2 regions of the Methylobacterium sp. C33D genome follow, and region 1 is predicted to be linked to the other one. Evidence: predicted binding sites of a transcription regulator. Region 1 holds the regulator's gene; the other holds the start of a gene.
What was found. The regulator PhoB, encoded in region 1, activates phosphate uptake and scavenging genes when phosphate is short. The targets are predictions, from matches to a motif close to TGTCATNNANCTGTCAT.
Positions count from the first base shown of each region.

Region 2: the regulator PhoB is predicted to act here: its motif matches at 1,327-1,343, upstream of ACLBXO_RS09545 (Orn/Lys/Arg family decarboxylase).

Region 1 is NZ_JBKFAV010000013.1:81,290-101,655, forward strand. Features, by position in the region: gene ACLBXO_RS12505 (GNAT family N-acetyltransferase) at 1-70, shown strand, start outside; gene ACLBXO_RS12510 (M20 aminoacylase family protein) at 67-1,227, shown strand; gene ACLBXO_RS12515 (PAS domain-containing protein) at 1,693-2,283, shown strand; gene ACLBXO_RS12520 (TadG family pilus assembly protein) at 2,323-3,963, opposite strand; gene ACLBXO_RS12525 (TadE/TadG family type IV pilus assembly protein) at 3,960-4,337, opposite strand; gene modC (molybdenum ABC transporter ATP-binding protein) at 4,601-5,704, opposite strand; gene ACLBXO_RS12535 (glutathione S-transferase) at 5,767-6,423, shown strand; gene modB (molybdate ABC transporter permease subunit) at 6,454-7,146, opposite strand; gene modA (molybdate ABC transporter substrate-binding protein) at 7,162-7,977, opposite strand; gene ACLBXO_RS12550 (hypothetical protein) at 8,123-8,320, opposite strand; gene ACLBXO_RS12555 (hypothetical protein) at 8,477-8,620, opposite strand; gene ACLBXO_RS12560 (50S ribosomal protein L11 methyltransferase) at 8,908-9,828, shown strand; gene rmf (ribosome modulation factor) at 9,880-10,068, shown strand; gene ACLBXO_RS12570 (hypothetical protein) at 10,069-10,323, opposite strand; gene ACLBXO_RS12575 (aminopeptidase P family protein) at 10,462-12,300, shown strand; gene ACLBXO_RS12580 (protein-disulfide reductase DsbD family protein) at 12,432-14,606, shown strand; gene phoB (phosphate regulon transcriptional regulator PhoB) at 14,784-15,479, opposite strand; gene phoU (phosphate signaling complex protein PhoU) at 15,610-16,329, opposite strand; gene pstB (phosphate ABC transporter ATP-binding protein PstB) at 16,439-17,254, opposite strand; gene pstA (phosphate ABC transporter permease PstA) at 17,277-18,167, opposite strand; gene pstC (phosphate ABC transporter permease subunit PstC) at 18,180-19,157, opposite strand; gene pstS (phosphate ABC transporter substrate-binding protein PstS) at 19,243-20,283, opposite strand.
Region 2 is NZ_JBKFAV010000009.1:175,386-178,545, forward strand. Features, by position in the region: gene ACLBXO_RS09545 (Orn/Lys/Arg family decarboxylase) at 1-1,278, opposite strand, end outside; gene ACLBXO_RS09550 (hydroxyacid dehydrogenase) at 1,580-2,560, opposite strand; gene ACLBXO_RS09555 (TonB-dependent receptor) at 3,073-3,160, shown strand, end outside.

The DNA of each region.
Region 1 (20,366 bases):
CGGCCCGGGCGCGACGCCCCCCGACGCCTCCTCCCCCAACACCTCACCCCCCGAGAGTTCCGAGTCATGAGCCCGATCGACCGCATCAAGACCTACGCCGACGAGCTGACGGCCCTGCGCCGCGACCTGCACGCCCATCCGGAACTCGGCTTCGAGGAGGTCCGGACGGCCGGCATCGTCGCCGACCTCCTCGAGACGTTCGGCTGCGAGGTCCATCGCGGCGTCGGCGGCACCGGCGTGGTCGGCCTGCTCAAGGGACGCACCGACAACGGCAAGCGGATCGGCCTGCGCGCCGACATGGACGCCTTGCCCATCGAGGAGGAGACCAACCTCCCCTACCGCTCGACCTATGCCGGCAAGATGCACGCCTGCGGCCATGACGGGCACACCACGATGCTGGTCGGCGCGGCGCGCTACCTCGCCGAGACCCGCGATTTCGACGGGACCGCGGTGTTCGTGTTCCAGCCGGCCGAGGAGGGCCGCGGCGGCGCCCGGGCCATGCTGAAGGACGGCCTGTTCGAGCGCTTCCCCTGCGACGAGATCTACGGCCTGCACAACCAGCCCGGCGGCGGCCACGGCATGATTAAGCTGCGGCCCGGGCCGATCATGGCGGCGGCGGACTTCTTCGACATCCACATCCGCGGCAAGGGCATCCACGCCGCACAGCCGCACCGGGGCACCGACCCGATCATCATCGCCACCGGCCTCGCCCAGGCCCTCCAGTCGATCGTGTCGCGCAACGCCGACCCGCTGAAGTCCATCGTCCTGTCGATCACCCGGATCGAGGCGGGCTCCGCCTACAACGTGATCCCCGAGACGGCCCACCTCGCCGGCACGATCCGCACCTTCGACAAGGAGATCCGGGCGCTCGCCGGCACCCGCATGCGCGAGCTGGCGGCCGGCTTCGGCGCGGCCTACGGCGCCGAGGTCACGGTCGACCTCCAGGACGTGTTCTCCGTCCTGGAGAACGCCCCCGCGCAGGCGGCCGCCGCCACGGAGGTCGCCACCGAGCTCCTGGGCGCCGACAAGGTCGAGTCCAACGTCGTGCCCAAGATGGGCAGCGAGGACTTCGCCGACATGACCATGGCGGTCCCCGGCGCCTATGTCTGGCTCGGCGCCAATCCGGGCCCGGGCCTGCACAATGCCGGCTACAACTTCGACGACTCGATCATCCCGATCGGCAGCGCCTTCCTGGCGCGGATGGTGGAGCGCCGCACCGCGGCCTGACGCCGGGCCGTCCCCACCGTCCCGGACTGTCCGGATGGCGGGCGATGTCGCCGCGCGAGTCCGGTCGGCCGTCGACAGCGCGGCCGATCGGTGCGAATCCTGACGAAACCCGCCCGCGACCCAACGCGGGTCGCGATGGGAGGGCGCCATGTCACCGGAGATGCGGGAATCGCGCGCGGCGCTCATCCTGCTGGCCGCCTCGGTGGGGGCGGTCCTGCTGTTCGGCGCTTTCACGCTGCTGACGCAGCTCGGCTGAGGCACGGCCGCGATTGCAACCTGAGCGGGTTGGCTGCGGGCCGGGTCGCGGGGGGGCGGTCCCGTGCGAAGCGGGATTTCGCCGCCGGCACAGGGCATTGTCGTCGATGCGTGACGGGCGATCGAGTTGAGTTAACTGCTCATTAATTCCATCAGCGGTTGTATGTCTCCGAAGGCGGGCACGGTGCGCGCTGAAACCGGAGTTCGCCCATGATGGCCGACGCAATCCAGGGTCCCCGCCCTCGGCCGGTCGACCTCTCAGCCGCCCTCGACGCCTCCGGGATCATCGGCGCGTGGTCGTGGTCGCCGCGCGCCGAGCGGTGCGTGCTCGATGCCGGCGCCGCGGACGTGCTGGCCGGGGATCCCGGACTCGCCGGGCGTCCCCTCCCGCTCTCGGTCGCCAAGGCCTGCGTCCATCCGGAGGATCGGCCGGCCGTAATCCGGCAGTTCAAGGCGGTGCGCGAGCGCGGCGGCCTGTTCGTGGCCGAGTACCGCACGCTGTCGCCGTCGGGGCAGGTCCGCCGGATCCTCGATCGCGGCCGGATCCCGCCGGGCGCGTCGAGCCGGCGCCTCGGGCACGGCGTCATCATCGACGTGACGGACGAGCCGTCGGCGACGCGGGCGATGGCCGGGCCCGCGGACGCGCTGACGCAGGCCGTGGACCGCGCCCTCGAGTGCCGCGACGCCCTTGAGGGCGTGGCGGATTCCGAGCTTCAGCTCCTGGTCGACATGCTGCTGCTGCACCTGGGCCGGCGCATCGCCAAGGCCTCCACGACCGGCGCGAGCCGCGGCCGCCACTGAGGCGGGGGCGCTCCGTCCCGCCGGGCCGTCCGGCCCGGCTCACTGCACCAGCACGGCCTGGTTGCAGAGGGTGCCGTCCACGTCGAGATCGGCGTAGCCGAGGCGCAGGCCGAGGGTGCGCAGGACGGTGTCGAGCACGAGGTCGATCCCCGGCGCCACGGTGCCCAGGGTCGTCGTCAGGGCCGACTGGAGCAGCGGGGGCACGCCGAGGCCGCTGATGTTCAGCACGAGATTGCGCAGCAGGCTGCCGGTGAGCGACTGGGTCAGGCCGCTCGAGGCCACCGAGCGCACCGTGTGATCCGCGATGTCCGCCTCCGAGAAGACGAGGGTCTGCGATCCGGTGCCGAGCGTCGCGAGGGCCCGCCCGGAGACGTTGACCAGCGGCAGGGCGATCAGTGTCGCCGGCTGCGACAGGTCGGGGCTCGCGCTGCCGCCCGCGATCGCGGTGCGCGGGATCTGAGCGATGGCCAGCGTCGCCAGCCCCGTCTGCGCGTCGAGGGTGACTCTGCGTCCTCCGGACCCCGTGCAGCTGAGCGACCGCAGGGTGGCCTGCGCCGGTGCCACCTCCGCGTAGACCGGCAGCGACAGGGTTCCGAGCCCGAGCGGCGCCGTGACGGTGGCCTCGATCAGCAGCCGGGTCTGAGCCGTCTGCACGGTGGCGTTCTGGCTGCCCGGCCGGACCCAGCCCGAACTGCGCTTGCGCTCACCGATCGCCAGGGTCAGGCGCGTCGCGAGCAGTCCCGGCACGGTGGCCCCGAGATCGACCGCCACTTGGTTCTGCCCGTTCGCCAGGGAGGCGGCCGCGCCGAGCAGGTTCAGCACGTTGAGGGAGGGGCCGGCGAATCCCCGCGGCGGCGCCAGCGCGGCGGCGTCGCCGAGGCCGTCCAGCTGGCCGATCGCGACGAGGTTTCCGGCATTCGGCAGGGCGTTGAGGATCTCCGACAGGGCCGACACCGCGCTGCCGTTATCCGCCGCGGCGACCCGCAGCGCCATCAGCAACTGACCGACGCTGGCATTCGCCTGGACGATGTCGGTGTAGTTCGCGGCCTGCATGTTGAGGCTCGCCCCGAGGGCGTCGAGGACGCGCAGCCCGTCGACGCGGGCGCTGGCCAGGGCATCGTAGTCGCTGACGCTGAGCGACAGCTTGGCCCCGAGCAGGGCGCCGAGCAGGGCGTTGGCGATGCCGCCCTGGAGTTGCAGGGTGCCGGATCCGATCGTGAAGGCAGCGAATTGCGCGCTCGCGGCGGTCCCCGTCACCCGCAGCGGCACCGCGGCGGGCAGGCCGATCGCCCGGCCGAAGGTCACCGGGACCGAGGTCGAGAGGCCGACCCGCACCGCGTTCGCCGGGCTGCCGCCGGCGCTGAACCGGCTACCCGGAGCGACGCCTCGCGCGCTCGCGTCGTAGCTGCCGGGCGCGACCGTGGCGGTCGCCGCGCCGTAGCCGTTGTCGCTGAGCGACTGGCGGGCGACCGTGTCGGCCTGGCTCGGATCGACGGCGGCCAGCATGGCGGCGATGTCCACCGCGCCCTGCGCCTTGCGCCGCGCCTGGAAGACGAGGCCGAGATCGATCCCGACCGCGCCCGCCCCCATCAGCATGGCGCTGCCGAGCGCCACCAGGATCGCGACGTTGCCGCCGCGCGCGGCCCCGAAGCGCCGCAGGCGCGTGCCGCGGCCGGTCACAGGCCGCCCTTCCGGACGCTGACGCTGCTGCGCAGCACGGTCGGGAGCATCGGCAGCAGGCGCGCGAAGACGTTGATGCCGAGCGTGGTGGCGTCGAGGGTGACGGTGACCGTGTACACCGTCGCGTCGTTGGGATCCGGCCCGACCTGCACGACGATGCTGCCCGGCCGGAACATCGCGCCGGCGCTCAGGCTCCGGTTCACCATGGTCTGGGCGAGGTTCGCCCGCTCGGCGTCGGTGACCCCGGCCACGGACGCGCGGGCCGCCTCGGCGGCGATCTGGCGGAGGTTGTGGGCCGCGCCGAGACAGATGCCGAACACCGCGATCCCGGCGAAGAGCAGGAACAGCACGGGCGCCACGAGGGCGAACTCCACTGCGGAGCTGCCGCGCCGGCAGGTCCATCCGCTCGGCGCCCTCCGCCGGCGCAAGCGCCGCATGCCCATCGCATCGACCTCCGCGACTCGCGCAGCACGACCACTGCACGGCCCATCGTGGCGGCGATGTTCTAACCAATGGTTGTTTCGATATAATATTTACAACCGAAACGGGAGTACGATGCCCCGGATGCGTCCCGATGACCGCGCGCGTCCGCCACCGCGGCGCCGGGCGCGCGCGGTCGGCATCGCCCGGAGCCGTCTCAGATCGCCCGGGGCGGCCGCAGCAGGCCGAACCCGGCGGGGTCGAAGGACGCGCTCTTGACGATGGCGTGGACCTCGCGTCCCGGCGCGAGGCCGAGTTCGCGGACGGCCGCCCCGGTCACGCGCGCCACGAGACGGGCGCCGTTGCAGTCGATCTCCACCGCCGTCTCGGCGCCCGCGGTCGTCAGCCCGCAGATCCGGCCGGCCAGGACGTTGCGGGCGCTCAGACCGCGGGGACGCTCGGTGGCGACGAGCACGTCGCGGGCCGGGATGCGCACCCGCACCCGCGTCCCGGCCGGGCGCGACAGCCCCGGCACCAGCAGGCTCCCGGCGGCGCCGGTCAGGCGCGTGAGCCCCGTGGCGTCGTCGAGGGTCTCGACGACCATGTCGAGGAGCGCGCCGGGCTCGGCCTCGTGGATCGGCACGAGGTCGGCGCGGCGCAGGATCGTCTCCGCGGGGCCGGCGGCGGCCACCCGCCCGGATTCCAGCACGATCACCGTGTTGGCGAGCCGGGCCACCTCGGAGACCGCGTGGCTGACGTAGAGGATCGGCACGCCGGCCTCGTCGCGCAGGCGCTCGATATACGGGAGGATCTCGGCCTTGCGGGCCTCGTCCAGGGCCGCGAGGGGCTCGTCCATCATGAGGAGGCGCGGCCCGGCCAGCAGCGCCCGCCCGATCGCCACCCGCTGGCGCTCGCCACCGGAGAGGCCCGCGGGCCGCCGGTCGAGCAGGTGGTCGATGCCGAGCATCCCGGTCACTGCCGCGAACGCCGCCGGGTCGGCACGGTGCCGCGCGAACACCCGGCCGTAGCCGAGATTGGTCCGGACGCTCAGGTGCGGGAACAGCCGCGCGTCCTGGAACACCACGCCGACCCGGCGCCGGTGCGGCGGCAGGATCAGGCCGGACGCGGTGTCGACCCACGGGGTGCCGCCGACGGCGATCCGGCCCCGGTCCGGCCGCGCGAGGCCGGCGATCAGGTCGATCAGCGTCGTCTTTCCCGAGCCCGAGCGGCCGAACAGGGCGGTGAGCCCGGGCCCGGCCTCGAAGGCGGCCGCCAGCGCGAAGGCGCCGCGCCGGAGCTCGACGTCGACCTGGATGCTCACGCGGCGGGACTCGGGTAACAGGAGCCGCGGCGCGCCCCGGCGCCGGCCCGGACTTGCCCGCGATGATCACGGTCCACCACCTCGAGAACAGCCGCTCGCAGCGCGTGCTCTGGCTGCTGGAGGAGCTGGAGCTGCCCTACCGCGTGATCCGCTACGCCCGCGATCCGCGGACCCTGCGCGCGCCCGCCGAACTCGTGGCCGTCCACCCCCTCGGCAAGGCGCCGGTGATCACCGACGGCGGGACGGTGGTCGCCGAGACCGGCGCGATCGCCGCCTACCTGACGGATCTCGCCGGCGCGCGGCTTGTGCCCGGGCCCGGGACCGAGGAGCGGCGGCGCTACGTTTACTGGTCGCACTACGCCGAGGGCTCGGCGATGCCGCCACTGCTGCTGAAGCTGGTCTTCGGGCGGCTGGCGCCGGGCAGCCCCTGGCCGCTGCGGCCCCTCGTCCGCCGGATCGCCGACACGGTGCTGCGGGGCTTCGTCGATCCGGACCTGCGCCGGCACGCGGCCTTCTGGGAGACGGAACTCGCCGGCCGCCCGTATTTCTGCGGCGCCGACTTCACCGCGGCCGACATCCTGATGAGCTTCCCGCTGGAGGCCTTCGCGGCGCGCGGCACGGGCGCGGGCCCGCGCGTCGCGGACTGGCTCACGCGCGTCCACGCCCGCCCGGCCTACCAGCGGGCCCTGCGGCAGGGCGGACCCTACGCGTATGCCTGAGCGGGCGTCCCGCCCCGGATCGGTCGCCATTCAGCCCGCCCCCAGCCGCCGTCCGGCCCGCCGGGCCAGGAATTCCGAGACCAGCAGGGCCGCGACCGACAGCGCGATCGAGATCAGGGTGAGGCGCAGGGCCGGCCCCTCCCCGCCGGGGACCTGCGTCAGCGTGTAGATCGCCGACGGCAGGGTCTGGGTCTCGCCCGGGATGTTCGACACGAACGTGATGGTCGCGCCGAACTCGCCCATCGCCTTGGCGAAGGCCAGCACGGCGCCCGCGAGGCAGCCGGGCAGGCTCAGCGGCAGCGTGATCGTGAGGAAGACCGCGAAGGGGTTCGCGCCCAGCGTGCCGGCCGCCTGCTCCAGGCGCCGGTCGACGGCCTCGATCGACAGCCGCATCGCCCGCACCATGAGCGGGAACCCCATCACCGCGCAGGCGAGCGCCGCCCCGGTCCAGCGGAAGGAGAGGACCACGCCGATCTCGGCGAGGGGCGCGCCGAGCGGGCCGCGCCGGCCGAAGGCGAGCAGCAGCAGGTAGCCGGTCACGACCGGGGGCAGGATCAGCGGCAGGTGGACCAGCCCGTCCAGCAGGGCGCGGCCCGGGAAGCGGCGCCGCGCCAGCAGCCACGCCACCGCGAGGCCCGGCACGAGGCTCGCGAGCGTCGCCACCGTGGCTACCCGCAGGCTCAGGCCGACGGCGGTCCACTCGTCCGGCGTGAGCCCGAGCAAGAGAGCGGCGCGCCGCTACTGGCTAGCGCCGGGCTGCGCGACCACCGTGAAGCCCTGGCGCTCGAAGGAGCCCCGGGCGGCCGGGCCGCGCAGGTAGCCGAGCAGCGCCCCGGCATCCGGGTTGCGCGAATCCCGGGTCACGGCCGCCGGGTAGACGATCGGCGGGTGGCTGTCGGCCGGGAAGGTCGCGACCACGTGGACGCTCGGGTCCGCGGCCGCGTCGGTGGCGTAGACGATGCCGAGCGGCGCCTCGCCCCGGGCGACGAGCAGGAGGGCGGCGCGCACGTTCTCGGCCTGGGCGACCTGCCCCTTCACGGCGTCCCAGGCGCCGAGCGTCTCCAGGGCGGCCTTGCCGTACTTGCCGGCGGGAACGGCGTCGATCGTCGCCATCGCCAGCCGCCCGCCGCCGAGAATCCGCGTCAGCGTGGTGCCGAGGTTCGGCGCCAGGGCGACCTGCGCGTCCGCGGCGCTGTCCTTCGGCCCGGGGGCGATCAGCACCAGGGCGTTGCGCAGCAGGTCGATCCGCGAGCCGGTCTTCAGCAGCCCGGTCCGGTCGACGTAGTCCATCCAGGCGAGGTCGGCCGAGATGAACAGGTCCGCCGGCGCGCCCGCCTCGATCTGCTTCGCGAGGGCGTTCGAGCCCGCGTAGGAGATCCGCGCGGTCTTGCCGGTCGCCTTCGTCCAGGCGGCGGCGGCATCGTCGAGGGCGTTCTTGAGGCTCGCGGCCGCGAACACCACGACCGGCTCGTCCGCCCGCGCGGCCCGGGTCGCCGGCGCGAGGGTCAGCACCGCGAGGGCGCAGGCGACCAGGATCCGTCGCGTCAGGGGCATCACTCAGATCTCTCCGGTCGCGACCCGCTATATACGGCGGGGAACGACGGGGATCATAGGCGCGCGCGGGCGGTCGGCCAAGGGCCGGCCCCGGGGAGAGCACGGCCCCGTCCTGTCAGCCGAGGTCCTGTCAGCCGAGGTCCTGTCAGCCGAGTTTGGCCTCCTGCCGGTCCTTGGGCTCCGCCTCCGCGCGATGGAGGCGGCTCAGGAGGACGAGGAGGTGGCCGGGGAGCGGCCCGTCCGGTGCGGGGCCGCCGAAGATCCGCTCGCGCGGTCGGACAGGCACGGCCGCGCCGTTGACGACCACGGGCCCGCGGGGGCCGGAACGCCGGGACTTGGTCACGCTGTACGCACCCTGCTCAATCGTGATTCACGTAAAAAGCCGGCAAAAACGCCGCCGTCGGCGGCGGGTTCCGCGGCTGCGATCCACCATTTGGTTAACGCGCGACCATCCTGCCGCATTCCTGGGCGCCCGCGCGCGCGAATCGGAGCCGCGACGTCACCAAGTCCGGATGTCGTGCCGCTCGACGGGGCGCGACTCCGGCAGGCCGCCCATGCCGTCCGCGACGAGAAGCGCCCACAGCGTGGCCGCGGCCGTGGTCACGGCCGCGAAGGCGACACTGATGAGGAGAGGCGCGGTCATGGCAGCACGATCGTCTGTCAAAACTGGCGCGCCGCTCCGGAACGAGCGGCGCGCCCGAGTTGAGGGTCTGGCCTTGGGGAAGCCGAGATTGTTTAAGCACACGCGAAGGTCGTGGACACTGGTTTGGTCCGCGTGAAAGATAAGTATTGGCGCTTGTGACCGTCCGGCAACAAGGGTTCGACAGCGGCCCCGCGCGGCCCCGCGCGGCCCATCCGCCGCCGCCGGGCGCGGATTTTTTCGCGCCAGCCCCTGGGCTGCGGCGCGCCCCGGCGTTACAGCCCGGCACCATGCTCGAAGGCCTGCCGCCCCATCGCCCGTCCCACGTCCTGCGCCTGCTGACCGACGAACGCTCGGCCCGCGCGATGACCGACCTCCTGGGCGAGATGTTCGATCCCACGGAGACCGCGGTGGCGGCCTTCGAGGACGAGGACGGGCGCACGTGGCGGCTGGAGGCCTACTTCGCGGACGCGCCCGACGAGGACTACGTCCGCGAACTCATCCGCCCGGTCATCGGCGACGCGGCCGACGCGGCGGAATTCCGCACGATCGCCGAGCAGGACTGGGTGCGCGCCTCGCTGGAAGGCCTGAAGCCGGTCCGGGCCGGCCGCTTCCTCGTGCACGGCTCGCACGACCGCGACTCCGTGCGGGGCAACGATCTGGCCATCGAGATCGAGGCCGCCCTCGCCTTCGGCACCGGGCATCACGGCACGACGCTCGGCTGCCTCCGCGCCCTGGTCTCTGAACTCAAGCGCCGGCGCCCGGTCCACGTCCTCGATGTCGGCACCGGAACCGGGATCCTCGCCTTCGCGGCCGCCAAGGCCCTGCGGCAGCCGGTGGTGGCCGGCGACCTCGACGCGGAGGCCGTGCGCACGGCCCGCGAGAACGCCCGCGCGAACGGGCTCGGCCCCTATCTCAAGCTCTACGAGGGATCCGGCGTGCGCCACCGCCTCGCCGACCGGTCGCGCCACTTCGATCTCGTCTTCGCCAACATCCTGGCCCGGCCGCTCAGGCTCCTCGCGCCGACCCTGGCGCGGGTCGTCGCCACCGGGGGCGTGCTGGTCCTGTCCGGCCTGATTGAGCGCGACGTGCCGGGCGTGCTCTCGGCCTACCGCCTCCAGGGCTTCTCCCTGGTGCGGCGCGGCGTGATCGAGGGGTGGGTCGCCCTGGTCCTGATGCGCGGCGGCGCGGCGCCGCGTCCGCGGCGCTGACCCGCGCGGAACCGCCCCGAAACTCCCCGCGTGCCGGCGTGTTGTCCGGCCATGAGCCAGACGCCGCTCCACGATCCGCCGGCGGACCCCATCGCCGAGGGCGCCCGCGCCCGGGCGCAGGGACGGCCCAAGGATGCCTGCCCCTATCCGGCCGATTCGCCCGCTCGCCGCGCCTGGATCGAGGGCTACGACGGGGCGCCCGCGGACCGCGCGCCGGACCTGCCGGCGACGAACGGCTGATCAGCGCGCGGTGCGCAGGCGGCCCGGCCGGTCCGGCTCGCCCTTGGTCTCGGCCGGCGACCCCGGCGCGTCCGCCTGCGACACCGGCGCGCCGAGCGCCGCCATCAGCACGCGCAGGCCGTCGATCCAGTCCTCGAGTTCGGCGAGCGAATCGAAACCGTCGCGGCGGACCACCGTGTCGGGCTCGATCGTCACGACGGCGTCGAAGCGGCCGTCGGGTCTGTCGCTGATCCGGTAGTAAACGCGGCGTGGCATGTCTGAGTAATAGGCGAAAATCGGCGGTGTGATAAGATTGCTAACGATCTTTAAGCACCGCAACGATCATCCGACCAACCTCTTTGTCGGGCGCACAGGGTGTTGCGACGCGGGAGCGGCGGGCGCTAGGCTCGCCGCATGACCGAGACCCGTCCGTCCCGACCGCGTCAGCGCTTCCAGAGCTTCGACGATCCGAGCCACCGGAGGGGCACCGAGCGGATCGAGGCGCTGCGGGCGGCCCTGCGCGAGACCGGCCTCGACGGCTTCGTCGTGCCGCGGGCCGACGAGCACCAGTCGGAATACGTTCCCGCCGACGCCGAGCGGCTGGCCTGGCTCACCGGCTTCACCGGCTCGGCCGGGACGGCCGTCATCCTGATGGAGTCCGCGGCGCTGGTCGTCGACGGGCGCTACACCCTGCAGGCGCCCGAGCAGGTCGATACCGGCCTCGTCACGGTGGTGCCGCTCGCCGAAACGACGCCGGAGGCCTGGGTCGGCGCCAACCTGCGGCGGGACCAGGTGCTCGGCTACGATCCCTGGCTGCACACGCCGGACGGTCTGGCACGCCTGGAGCGGGCCGTGACCCGCGCCGGCGGCACCGTGCGGGCGGTGCCGAACCTCGTCGACGCGGTCTGGGCCGGGCGGCCGCGGCCGCCGGCCGGGCCGGTGGTGGTCCACCCGGACGCGCTGTGCGGCGAGGCGCCCGCCGACAAGCTCGGCCGGATCCGGGCGGCGCTCGCCGAGGGCGGCTGCGACGCCCTGGTGATCTCCGACCCGCACAATCTCGCCTGGGCCTTCAACCTGCGCGGGTCCGACGTCGCCCATACGCCCCTGGCGCTGGGCTACGCGATCCTGCCGCGCGAGGGGCTGGCCCGGCTGTTTCTCGTCTCGCCGAACGTCGATCCGGCCCTGCGGGCGGCGCTCGCGCCGGTCGCCGAGATCCTGCCGCGGGCGGACCTGGACGACGGATTGGCGTCCCTGGCCGGGGCGCGCGTCCGCCTCGACGCGGCGACCGGCGCCGTCGCCCTGAAGGAGAAGATCGAGGCCGCCGGCGGCACGGCCGATGTCGGCAAGGACCCGATCACCGGGATGAAGGCGGTCAAGAACGCCGCCGAGATCGCGGGCGCCCGCGCGGCCCATGTCCGGGACGGGGCGAGCGTCGTGCGCTTCCTCGCCTGGCTCGACGGTGCGGCCGCGGCCGGCGGCCTCACCGAGATCGCCGCCGTCGAGGCCCTGGAGGATTTCCGGGCCGCCGGCGGCGACCTGCGCGAGGTCTCGTTCCCCACGATCTCGGGATCCGGACCGAACGGCGCGATCGTCCACTACCGGGTGAGCCGCGCCACCGACCGGACGGTCCGGTCGGGCGAGCTGTTCCTGATCGATTCCGGCGCGCAGTACCCGGACGGCACCACCGACATCACCCGCACGGTCGCGGTCGGTGCGCCGAGCCCGGCGATGCGCGACCGCTTCACGCGGGTGCTGAAGGGGCACGTCGCCATCGCCCGGGCGGTGTTCCCGGTCGGCACGACCGGCGCCCAGATCGACGCCTTCGCGCGGGCGCCGCTCTGGCAGGCGGGGCTCGACTTCGACCACGGCACCGGGCACGGCGTCGGCGCCTTCCTGTCGGTGCACGAGGGGCCGCAGCGGATCGCCAAGACCGGCACGGTCGCGCTGGAGCCCGGCATGATCCTGTCGAACGAGCCGGGCTACTACGCCCGCGGCGCCTACGGCATCCGGATCGAGAACCTCGTCCTGGTCGAGTCCCGCGCGATCGCGGGCGGTGAGCGCCCGATCCTCGGCTTCGAGACGCTGACGCTCGCCCCCTACGACCGGCGGCTGATCGAGCCGGACCTGCTCGAACCCGGTGAGCGGGCCTGGATCGACGCCTATCATGCCCGGGTGCGCGAGACCCTGGCGCCCGGTCTCGACCCCGCGACGCGCGACTGGCTGGAGCGGGCGACGGCGCCGCTCCCGGGGTGACCCGCCCGCACGGGACCGCGGACGCGACCCCGTGCGCGGTCCGTGGTAAGACCCGGCGCCACGGGAACGCCCGCGCCGGGCCCGAGACGCCGCGCGTGAAACCGCGGCAGCCCCGCGCGCGAAGGGACAGCATGATCCGCCGCCTCGCCATCCTGATCCTGGCCCTCGCCGCGAGCCTGTCGGCCGCCGCGGCGCAGGGGTTCCCGCAGGGTTTCCGCACGCCCGCGGACCTCGTGCGGGCGAGCCTCGTGGCCGAGCCCGCCGCGGTCGCCGGCGCGCAGCCCTTCACGCTGGCGGTGCGGATGCAGATCAAGCCCGGCTGGCACGTCTACTGGCGCAACCCGGGCGATTCCGGCCTGCCGCCGGAGGTGACCTGGACCCTGCCGGCCGGCTTCAACGCCGGCGCGATCCGGTGGCCGGCGCCGGAGCGCATCCCGATCGCGACGCTCATGAACTACGGCTACGAGGGCGAGGTGACGCTCCTCGTCCCGGTGACGCCGCCGCCGAGCCTCGACCCGGCCGACCCGGTGCAGGTCCAGGCCAAGCTGACCTACCTCGTCTGCGAGACCGAGTGCGTCCCCGGCTCGGCCGATCTCGCCCTGACCCTGCCGGTCGGCGAGGCCGCGCCGGACCCGGCCAACGCCGCGCTGTTCGCGCGCGCCCGCGCCGCCCTGCCCGTGCCGGCGCTCTGGCCCCTGCGCCTGTCGAGCCAGGGCGACACCCTGCGCCTCGATTTCGCCGCGACCGGCCTGAAGCCCGAGGCGGTCCGGAACGCCGCCTATTTCCCCTACGCCGAGACGGCGATCGACAACGCCGCCGCGCAGGTGATGGCGGTCGACGAGACCGGCCTGCACCTGACCCTCGCCCGGAGCAGCCCGACCGACCCGGTCCCCGCCACCCTGCCCGGCGTCCTGACGGTCGAGGCGGTCGACGCCGCCGGGACCCGCCGGCTCGCCTTCGCGTACGGCGACGAGCCGGTGCTCCCGGCCGCCGCGGCGCCGGCCGCGACCGCGCCCAATCCCGCCGCGACCGCGCCGGCCGCCGCCGATCTCGACGCGCTGACGCTGGCGACCGCCGCGGCCTTCGCGTTCCTCGGCGGCCTGATCCTCAACCTGATGCCCTGCGTCTTCCCGGTGCTGTCGATCAAGGTGCTGAGCCTCGTGCGGCACGCGGGCGAGGGGCCGGCCCGGCTGCGGCTGCACGGCCTCGCCTACACGGCCGGCGTCCTGGCGAGCTTCCTGGCGCTCGCCGCCGCGCTGATCGGCCTGAAGAGCGGCGGGGCGGCGATCGGCTGGGGGTTCCAGCTCCAGTCGCCCGCCATCGTGGCGGGGCTCGCCTACCTGCTGTTCGCGATGGGCCTGAGCCTCTCGGGCGCGGTCCATGTCGGCGGCCGGCTCGCCGGCCTCGGCGACGGCCTCACCCGGCGCGGCGGCCTGAGCGGCTCGTTCTTCACCGGCGTGCTCGCGACCCTGGTGGCGACGCCCTGCACGGCGCCGTTCATGGGCTCGGCGGTGGGCTTCGCGCTGACCCAGAGCGCCGGCGTGGCGCTCGCCGTCTTCGCGAGCCTCGGGCTCGGCCTCGCCCTGCCCTTCCTGCTCCTGACCCTCTGGCCGCCGGCCCTGCGGGCGCTGCCGCGTCCGGGCGCCTGGATGGAGACCCTCAAGCAGGTCCTGGCCTTCCCGGTCTACGCCACCGCGGCGTGGCTGATCTGGGTGCTGGCGCAGCAGGTCGACCCGCGCGGGCTGCTGGCGGCGCTGATCGGCCTCGTCCTCGTGGGCTTCGCCGCCTGGGCCTGGGAGCACGGCCGCGCGGCCGCGCCGCGGGCCGGCCGGGTCGCGCGGGCCGCCGCGGTGCTGGCGCTGCTCGCCGTCGGGGCCCTCGCCGTCACCCTGCCCCGGGACCGCGCCGCGCCGGCCGCGCAGGCCGCCGTTGACGGCGTCGAGCCGTTCACGCAGGCGCGGCTCGACGCCCTGGTCGACGCGCACCGCCCCGTCTTCGTCGACATGACCGCCGCGTGGTGCATCACCTGCGCGGTCAACGAGGCGACCTCGCTCAACACCAAGGCCGTGCGGGCCGCGATGGCCGAGCGCGGCGTGACCTACATGAAGGGCGACTGGACCAACCAGAACCCCGAGATCACCCGCCTCCTGGAGAAGCACGGCCGCAGCGGCGTCCCGCTCTACCTGCTCTACACCGGGACGGGGGAGCCCCGGGTGCTGCCGCAGATCCTGACCGAGGGGACGGTCCTGGCGGTGCTGGAGGCGGTGCCGGCGGCCTCGGGCCGGAGCGCGGCGCTGGCGCGCTGAGTCCCTGAGGGGGGGACGCTAAATAGCGGCGCGCCCGTCACACCGTCGTCGCGAGCGCAGCGAAGCGATCCGGCAGCGCCACGCGCGCCGGCGTCCCGCCGCCCTGGGTCGCTTCGCTCCGCCCGCGATGACGGCACGCCGGAGCGGTGAGGCGCTCCGACAGCCCGCGAGGCCGCCTCAGGCCTCGAGCGAGAAGGTCTCGTCGAAGGCGTAGCCCGAGCCCCGGACCGTGCGGATCGGGTCGGCTTGGCGCGGGCCGTTCAGCGCCTTGCGCAGCCGCCCGACATGGACGTCGACGGTGCGCTCGTCGATGTAGACGTCGTGGCCCCAGACCCCGTCCAGCAGCTGCTCGCGGGAGAAGACCCGGCCCGGCGCCAGCATCAGGAACTCGAGGAGCCGGAACTCCGTGGGGCCGAGATGCAGCTCCTCGCCGCCGCGGCGGACGCGGTGGCCGGTGCGGTCGAGCTCCAGGTCGCCCGCCGCCAGCCGGTCCGAGACGTGGGCGGGCTTGGCCCGGCGCAGCAGCGCGCGGATCCGGGCGAGCAGCTCCGGGACCGAGAACGGCTTGACGATGTAGTCGTCGGCCCCCGTGCCGAGACCGCGGACGCGGTCGCCCTCCTCGCCCCGGGCGGTGAGCATGATCACCGGCAGCCGCTCGGTCTCCCGGCGCGCCCGGATCCGGCGGCACAGCTCGATCCCCGAGAGGCCCGGCAGCATCCAGTCGAGCAGGACGAGGTCCGGGATCCGCTCCGCCAGGAGCAGCTCGGCGTCGTCGCCGCGCGCCGCGGAATCCACCAGGAAGCCCTCGGCCTCCAGGTTATAGCGCAGCAGCGTGGTCAGCGCCTCCTCGTCCTCGACGATCAGGACTTGCATGCTCACGTTCGACGACTCGTTCTACCGGCGGTCCCGCGGATGGTGCAGGAGGCGCCGCCCGGCCTCAACCTGCACGGATACCGGCCCCGGCCGCGCCCACAGGGAGGCGCGGGAGCCGGGATCGGGGGACTCAGGGCGCCTGGACGCCGTCCACCGTCGCGTAGTTCGACGCGTCGTTCTTCGGCCGGTCGCCCGCCAGGGTCTCGCCCGTGGCGAGGTAGTGGATCGTCTCGGCGATGTTGGTGGTGTGGTCGCCGATGCGCTCGACGTTCTTGGCGCAGAACAGCAGATGCGTGCAGAACGAGATGTTGCGCGGATCCTCCATCATGTAGGTCAGGAGCTCGCGGAACAGGGAATTGTACAGGGCGTCGATCTCGCCGTCGCGCTCCCAGACGTCGTGGGCCGCCTGGACGTCGCGGCTCGCGTAGGCGTCGAGCACGTCCTTGAGCTGGCCCTCGGCGAGGTCGCTCATGTGGCGCACGCCGAGCACGATCTTCTGGGCCGGCGCCTGGTCGGAGATCGCCACCACGCGCTTGGCGACGTTCTTGGCGAGGTCGCCGATCCGCTCGAGGTCGCCGGAGACGCGGATCGCCGAGATGGTCTCGCGCAGGTCGATCGCCAGGGGCTGGCGCCGGGCGATCAGCAGCACGGCGCGCTCCTCGATGTCCCGCTGCAGCGCGTCGAGGCGCTTGTCGGCGAGGATCACCGCCTGGGCGAGCGTGTCGTCCCGGCGGACGAGGGCGTCGGTCGCCTCCGCGGTCATCTTCTCGGCGACGCCGCCCATCTCCGAGATCGAGCGACGCAGGTTCTCCAGGTCGGTGTCGTAGGAGGTGACGATATGGCCGGGCATGGCGGATCCTTCGATGGGGTCCCGGGGACGGCCCTCCGGGCGGCTTGCGGGACCCGCCGGCGCGCCGGAGACGCGCGCGGCGGCCCCGGCACCGGAGCGGCCCGGCAGACTAGCCGAAGCGGCCGGTGATGTAGTCCTGCGTGCGGCGTTCCGTCGGGTTCATGAACATCCGGTTGGTCGGACCGAACTCGACGAGCTGCCCCAGATACATGAAGGCGGTGAACTGCGAGATGCGCGCCGCCTGCTGCATGTTGTGGGTGACGATCACGATGGTGAACTCGTCGCGCAGCTGCTCGATCAGCTCCTCGATCCGGCCCGTGGAGATCGGGTCGAGGGCCGAGGTCGGCTCGTCGAACAGGATCACCTCCGGGCGCTGCGCCACCGTCCGGGCGATGCACAGGCGCTGCTGCTGGCCGCCCGACAGGCCGGTCCCCGGCTGCCGGAGCTTGTCCTTCACCTCGTCCCAGAGGGCGGCCTTGCGCAGGGATTCCTCGATCCGGCCGTCGAGCTCGGATTTCGGCAGCTTCTCGTAGAGGCGCAGGCCGAAGGCCACGTTGTCGTAGATCGACATCGGGAACGGCGTCGGCTTCTGGAACACCATGCCGATGCGCGAGCGCAGCTCGTTCAGGTCGACGGACGGGCTGAGGATGTTCTCGCCGTCGAGCAGGATTTCGCCCTCCGCGCGCTGCTCCGGATAGAGGCTGTAGATCCGGTTGAAGCAGCGCAGCAGGGTGGACTTGCCGCAGCCGGACGGCCCGATCAGCGCCGTCACCTGCCGGTCGTGGAAGTTGAGGTTGACGTCCTTCAGACCGTGGAAGCTGCCGTAGTAGAAGTTCAGGTCCTTGACGGCGATCCGCACGGGGCCGCCCTCTTCGGCGCGGTTGCGGTTCAGCTCGACCGTGGGGATCGCGGAGGCGGCGTTCATCGTCGTGTCCTCGAAAGGGGGCTCAGCGCGAGGCCTGCGGCTTGATCACGAGGCGCGCGATGATCGACAGCGCCAGGATGGTGGTGGTGATCAGGAGCGCGCCCGCCCAGGCGAGGCCCTGCCAGTTCGGGTAGGGCGAGAGGGCGAACTGGTAGATCATCACCGGCAGGTTCGCGACGCCGCCCATCAGGTCGGCCGAGAACCACGAATTGTTGTTGAGCGCGGTGAACAGCAGCGGCGCGGTCTCGCCGGCGATGCGGGCGAGCGCCAGGATGATGCCGGTGACGATGCCGGCCGAGGCCGCCCGCCAAGTCACGCTCATGATCACCGTCGAGGGGGGCGCGCCGAGCGCCGCGCCGGCCTCCCGCAGGGTGCCGGGCACGAGGCGCAGCATGTCCTCGGTGGTGCGCACGATCACCGGCACGGCGATGATCGCCAGCGCCACGCCGCCGGCCCAGCCCGAGTAGGTGCCCATCGGCCGCACCATCAGCGTGTAGACGAACAGGCCGATGAGGATCGACGGCGCCGAGAGCAGGACGTCGTTGAGGAAGCGGATCAGGGCGGCCAGCTTCGAGCCGCGCCCGTACTCGGCCAGGAAGGTCCCGGCCATGACGCCGACCGGCGTCGCGATCAGGATGCCGATCCCGGTCAGAATGAGGCTGCCCAGGATGGCGTTGGCGATGCCGCCGCCCTCGGAGCCGGGGCCCGGGGTCGGGTTGGTGAACAGGGTCGGCGTGAAGCCGCGCACGCCCTGGACGATCAGCATCACCAGGATCGAACCGAGGACCAGGGCGCCCACCACCGTCGCGGCGGTGCAGGCGACGCGCAGGGTCCGGTCGGCGACGCGGCGTCCCTGTCGGACGCGGCCGGGGCGGCGCTGGGCGGGCGCGGCGATCGTGCTGGAGGAAACCATCGCGCGTGCTCCTCAGGCGGCCTGGACGCGGCGCGTCAGCAGCCGGGCGATGATGAGCACCACGAAGGTGATCACGAACAGGATGCAGCCGAGCGCCATCAGCGCGTTCAGCTGGAGGCCGTCCGCCTCGTTGAACTCGTTGGCGATCCGCGACGCGATGGTCGAGCTCGGGTCGAAGATCGAGGCCGAGAGGCGGTTGGCGTTGCCGACCACGAAGGTCACCGCCATCGTCTCGCCGAGCGCCCGGCCGAGGCCGAGCATGATCGCGCCGATGATCGAGACCGCCGCCTGCGGAACGAGGACGTGGCGCACGACCTCCCAGGTGGTGCAGCCGATGCCGTAGGCGCTCTCGCGCAGCACGGTCGGGATCTGGTCGAGCATGTCCCGGGCGATCGAGGCGATGAACGGCACGATCATGATCGCCAGGATGATCCCGGCCGTGAACACGCCGACGCCCGACGGCACCCGGGCGTAGAACAGCGTGCCGACGATCGGCATGCCCTCCACGAGGTTCGAGACCGGGATCTGGATGTAGCGCGCGAGGAGCGGCGCGAACACGAACAGGCCCCACATGCCGTAGATGATGCTCGGCACGGCGGCGAGCAGCTCGATCGTCATGGCGACCGGCTTGCGGGCCCAGCCCGGGCAGAGCTGGGTGAGGTACACCGCGATGCCCAGCGAGACGGGCACGCCGATCAGCAGGGCCAGGAAGGCGGAGGCGACGGTCCCGATCACCGCGACCAGGGCGCCGTACTGCTCGGTCCCGACGTTCCAGGCGCTGGAGGTCAGGAAGCCGAAGCCGAACTCGCGGAAGGCGGGCCAGCCGCCGTACAGGATCGAGCCGAGGATGCCGGCGAGTACGAGCAGCACCAGCAGGGCCGCGGCGTACGAGCAGGTCCGGAACAGCGTGTCGAGGCTCCGGCTCGGCGCCTTCCGCGCGGTCGCGGAACGGGTTCGGCCGAGGGCGATCGATTCGGTCAAAGCGGGCATCCGCGGTTCTCTGCGAAGGGGGGCGTGGTAGCGCGGTGCGTTCCCGGAAGCGAGGGAGGAGGTTCTCACCTCCTCCCGGCCACGCTCACATGTTGAGGACAGGCTTGCCGTCCTTGCCCTTCACGTCTTTCCACTCCTGGTGGATCAGCTCGACGACGTTGTCCGGCAGGGGGACGTAGTCGAGGGCGGTGGCGAGCGTGTCGCCGTTCTTGTAGGCCCAGTCGAAGAACTTGAGCACCGCGGCGGACTTGGCCGGGTCGGCGGCGTCCTTGTGGACCAGGATGAAGGTCGCCGCCGTGATCGGCCACGCCTCCTCGCCCGGCTGGTTGGTCAGCGAGATGCCGAAGCCCGGGGTCGCCTTCCAGTCGGCGCTCGCCGCCGCGGCCTGGAACGCCTTGTCGTCGGGCTGCGGGTACTTGCCGGCCTTGTTCTGCAGCAGGGCGTAGGAGAGCTTGTTCTGCTTGGCGTAGGCCGACTCGACGTAGCCGATCGCGTTCGGAACCTGCTTCACGGTGGCGGTCACGCCCTCGTTGCCCTTGCCGCCCTGACCGACCGGCCAGGAGATCGTCGTGGCCGCGCCGTACTCCTTCTTCCAGGGCTCGGAGACCTGCGACAGGTAGGTGGTGAAGATGTTGGTCGTGCCCGACGCGTCGGAGCGGTAGACCGGGGTGATGTTGGCGTCGGGGAGCTTCAGCCCGTCATTGAGCTTGGCGATGCGCGGGTCGCTCCACTTCGCGATCTTGCCGGCGTAGATGTCGGCCAGCACGTCGCCGGTGAGCTTGAGCTTGCCCGGCTCGATCCCCGGGATGTTCACCACCGGCACGACGCCGCCCATCACGGTCGGGAACTGGACGAGGCCGTCCTTCGTCAGCTGCTCGGGCTTCAGGGGCGCGTCGGTGGCACCGAAATCGACCGTCTTGGCCTGGATCTGCTTGATGCCGCCGCCGGAGCCGATCGACTGGTAGTTGAGGCCCGAGCCGGTCTCCTTGCGGTAGGCCTCGGCCCACTTGGAGTAGACCGGGAAGGGGAAGGTGGCTCCGGCGCCGGTGATATCGGCGGCGAGCGCCGCGGACGCCAGCTGAACCGTCGCGAGGCCGACGGCGAGCGCGTAAGCGAAGGGTCTCAAAGGAATCTCCGTTGCCGTCGGGCTAGAGCCTGCGCTGCTCCGCCGGCGAGCCCGTGCCCGCGGCAGAGCTCTGCGGCCGATCT
Region 2 (3,160 bases), on a different contig from region 1:
GCTCTCGTTGAGCCGCTTGTGCTCGACCCGCCGGGTCTGGCCGCGGATGTGCCCGTCCCGGGTGTGGATCTGCGAGGCCTGGGAGAAGCTCGCGAGCTGCTTGTGGGTCGACTGCGTGGCGACGATGCCGGGCGAGGTCTCGTCGAGGCCGGTCAGCCCCATGGCGAAGCGCCGCGCGTAGAGCGGGTGGAACTTCATGAAGCCCGCCCAGGCCTCGTCGAACAGGATGTAGTCGCAGAGGTGGCCGATCTTCTCCAGGATCGCTTGCGCGTCGTAGATCGTGCCGTCGTAGGTGCACTGCTCGATCACCGCGACCCGGAACGGCCGCTCCCGGCGCCACGCCTCCGGGTCGGTCACCAGCGGGTTGCGGCGGATCTTCTCCCGGATCCGGGTCTCGTCCAGGGCCTCGTGGAAGATCGGCCCGATCAGCCCGTAGGCGTTGCGGTCGGTCTCCAGGAAGATCGGGATGCCGCCGCCCAGGAACAGGGCGCCGTGGTGGGCCGCCTTGTGGTTGTTGCGGTCGAACAGGACGAGGTCGTCCTCCGCCACCAGGGAGGACAGGACGATCTTGTTGGAGGCGGAGGTGCCGTTGAGGACGAAGTAGGTCTTCTCCGCCCCGAAGATCTTGGCGGCCTCCTTCTGGGCCTTCAGCGCCGGTCCCTCGTGGGTCAGGAGGTCGCCGAGGTCGAGGACCGAATTGTCGAGGTCGTCGCGGAAGATCGCCTCGCCGAGGTGCTCCACGAAGATCCGGCCGATCGGCGAGCGGTTGTAGAAGATGCCGCCGTTGTGGCCCGGGCAGGTCCAGAGCTGGTTGCCCTTCTCGGCGTAGTCGACGAGCGCGCCGAAGAACGGCGTCTTGAGCGTCTCGGCGTACTGCGTGACCCGGCTGACGAGGCCGCGGGCGATGAATTCCGGCGTCTCCTCCGCGAGGAAGATGTAGCCGTCGATGAAGTCGAGGAGCTCGACCGGGATGTCCTCCAGCCGCTTGCGGCGCACCATGATGACGATCGGCATCTCCAGGCCGCGCCGGCGCATCATGTCGATGAGGGCGGCGGCCTTGCCGTCGAGGCCGCGCTTGCCCCAGTCGACCACGAGGCAGCCGACCGCGGCATCGGTCTGGACCGCGATGGCCGCGTCCTCGACGCGCCGGGCGCGCACCACCTCGAAGCCGCGCTGCTCCACGGCCGCCACGATCTGGTTGACGCGCGCGCCCTCGAGATCGTCCGGGTCGAAGGCCGGGGCGCACATCAGGACCGTGAAGCGGCGGTGGAAGTCCATGGAGCCCTCTCTGGCCTCGGATGCAGCGGGTGGCTTTCCGGCCCGTCTGCGACGATTGCATGACACGGCGCGCGGCGGGCGGTCGCGGTCCGGACGAAACACCGTGATCCGGGCCGGCCACGACGGCCGCGCCGTCAGGATCGGCCGCGGGTCCCCTCTCCCGTGCGGGAGAGGGACAGGGTGAGGGGTGAGACCTCACCGGACGAGGCTTCCCCCTGGAATCGCGTCGATCGGGTGCCCGATCCCGAAGCCTCTCGTCCCTCTCCCCAACCCTCTTCCCGCACGGGAGAGAGGGGGGCCATCACACCCCGCGCCGCCGCTCCCAGACGTCCGGGTTGACCAGCCCGCCCGGCCGCCGGCCGGCGAGGACGTCGACCACGCGGGCCGCGGCGGTCTCGGCGGTGCGGATCAGGGCCGCCCCGGTGGAGCCGCCGACATGGGGCGTCAGGATCGCCCGGGGCTGGCGGGCCAGCGGGTGGTCGACCGGCAGCGGCTCCTGGGCGAAGACGTCGAGCCCGGCGCCCGCGATCGTGCCGGCCTCCAGCGCCTCCACCAGGGCCGCCTCGTCGATCAGGCCGCCGCGGCTGGTGTTGATCAGGAAGGCGTCCCGCTTCATCCGGGCGAGCTGGTCCCGGCCGATCAGGCCGCGGGTGCCCGGGGTCAGCGGCACGTGCAGGGAGACGATGTCGGACTCCGCCAGGAGCGCGTCGACCGAGGCGGCCCGCAGGGCGCCGGCATTGGCGAAATCGGCGTCCGGGCGGCTCGGGCCGTAGGCCAGCACCCGCAGGCCCAGGGCGCCGGCGAGCCGGGCGGTCGCCTGCCCGATCGCCCCGAAGCCGACGAGGCCCAGCGTCAGGCCGGCGAGCTCGACCAGCCGGGCGGTGAACTTGAAGCTGTCGTCGCCGGCCCGGACCGAGCGGTCGGCCTCCGGCAGGGCCTTGGCCAGGGCGAAGATCAGCGCCAGCGTCTGCTCGGCCACCGAGACGGCGTTGGCGCCGGGCGTGTTGACCACGACGATCCCGGCCCCGGTCGCCTCGGCGGTGGCGACGTGGTCGGTGCCGGTGCCGTGCACGCCGATCACCCGTAGGGCCGGCGCCGCCGCGATGGCGCGGGCCGGGAAGCCGGTGTTGCGGGTGACGACGGCGACGCAGTCGGCAACCTCGCGGGCCAGCGTCCCGGGATCGGTCCCGCTCGCCGGGCGGGGCTCCAGCCCGGCCGCGCGCAACCGGTCGAGGCCCGCCGCGTGGATCGGCTGGACGATGAGGCACGGACCGGTGATCACGGGGGAACCTCTGCACAAGAGGAGGGGTGACGGGCAAAATTCGCGCCGGGCCCGTCTAGGCGGGGTGGGCAACCCTGGCAACCGGGCGCCCCGGTCCCCGCCGCGGCGACCCGATCGGACGCGCACGATCCACACCCGATCGCGGCCGGGTCGAGCCCCGCGCGCCCCGCCCGGCCCGACGATCCCGGCCGCGCGTCTCGGACGAGATCCGGCCCGGCCTTCCGCGAAAGCGCCGACTCGACCGTGCGATGATGGTCGAAGCCCTGATGGAGATGTCGTTCGACGAAGGAAGTCAGTATAGAGCGTACTCAATGTCGATCGCGCAGATCCGTCCGGCCTGATCCGAGTAGAATTGTAATTACTCCAAATGTATTTTTGACACATGTAGAGATATTTGCTGCCTTGCTCCGTGATTCGGAGCCTTCGTCACGACAATGCGGTCCCACGACTTCTCAGTGCCTGCTTCCGCGCGGACCCGGCGCCGGCGGCGCGCGGCCCGGCCGGTTCTCCCGATGGCCGTCCTGCTGGGCTTCGTCGGGGCCGGGCTGCACGCCGCCCGCGCCGAGGAGGCCGGGGCGGGGCGGGACGTCCAGCTCGACG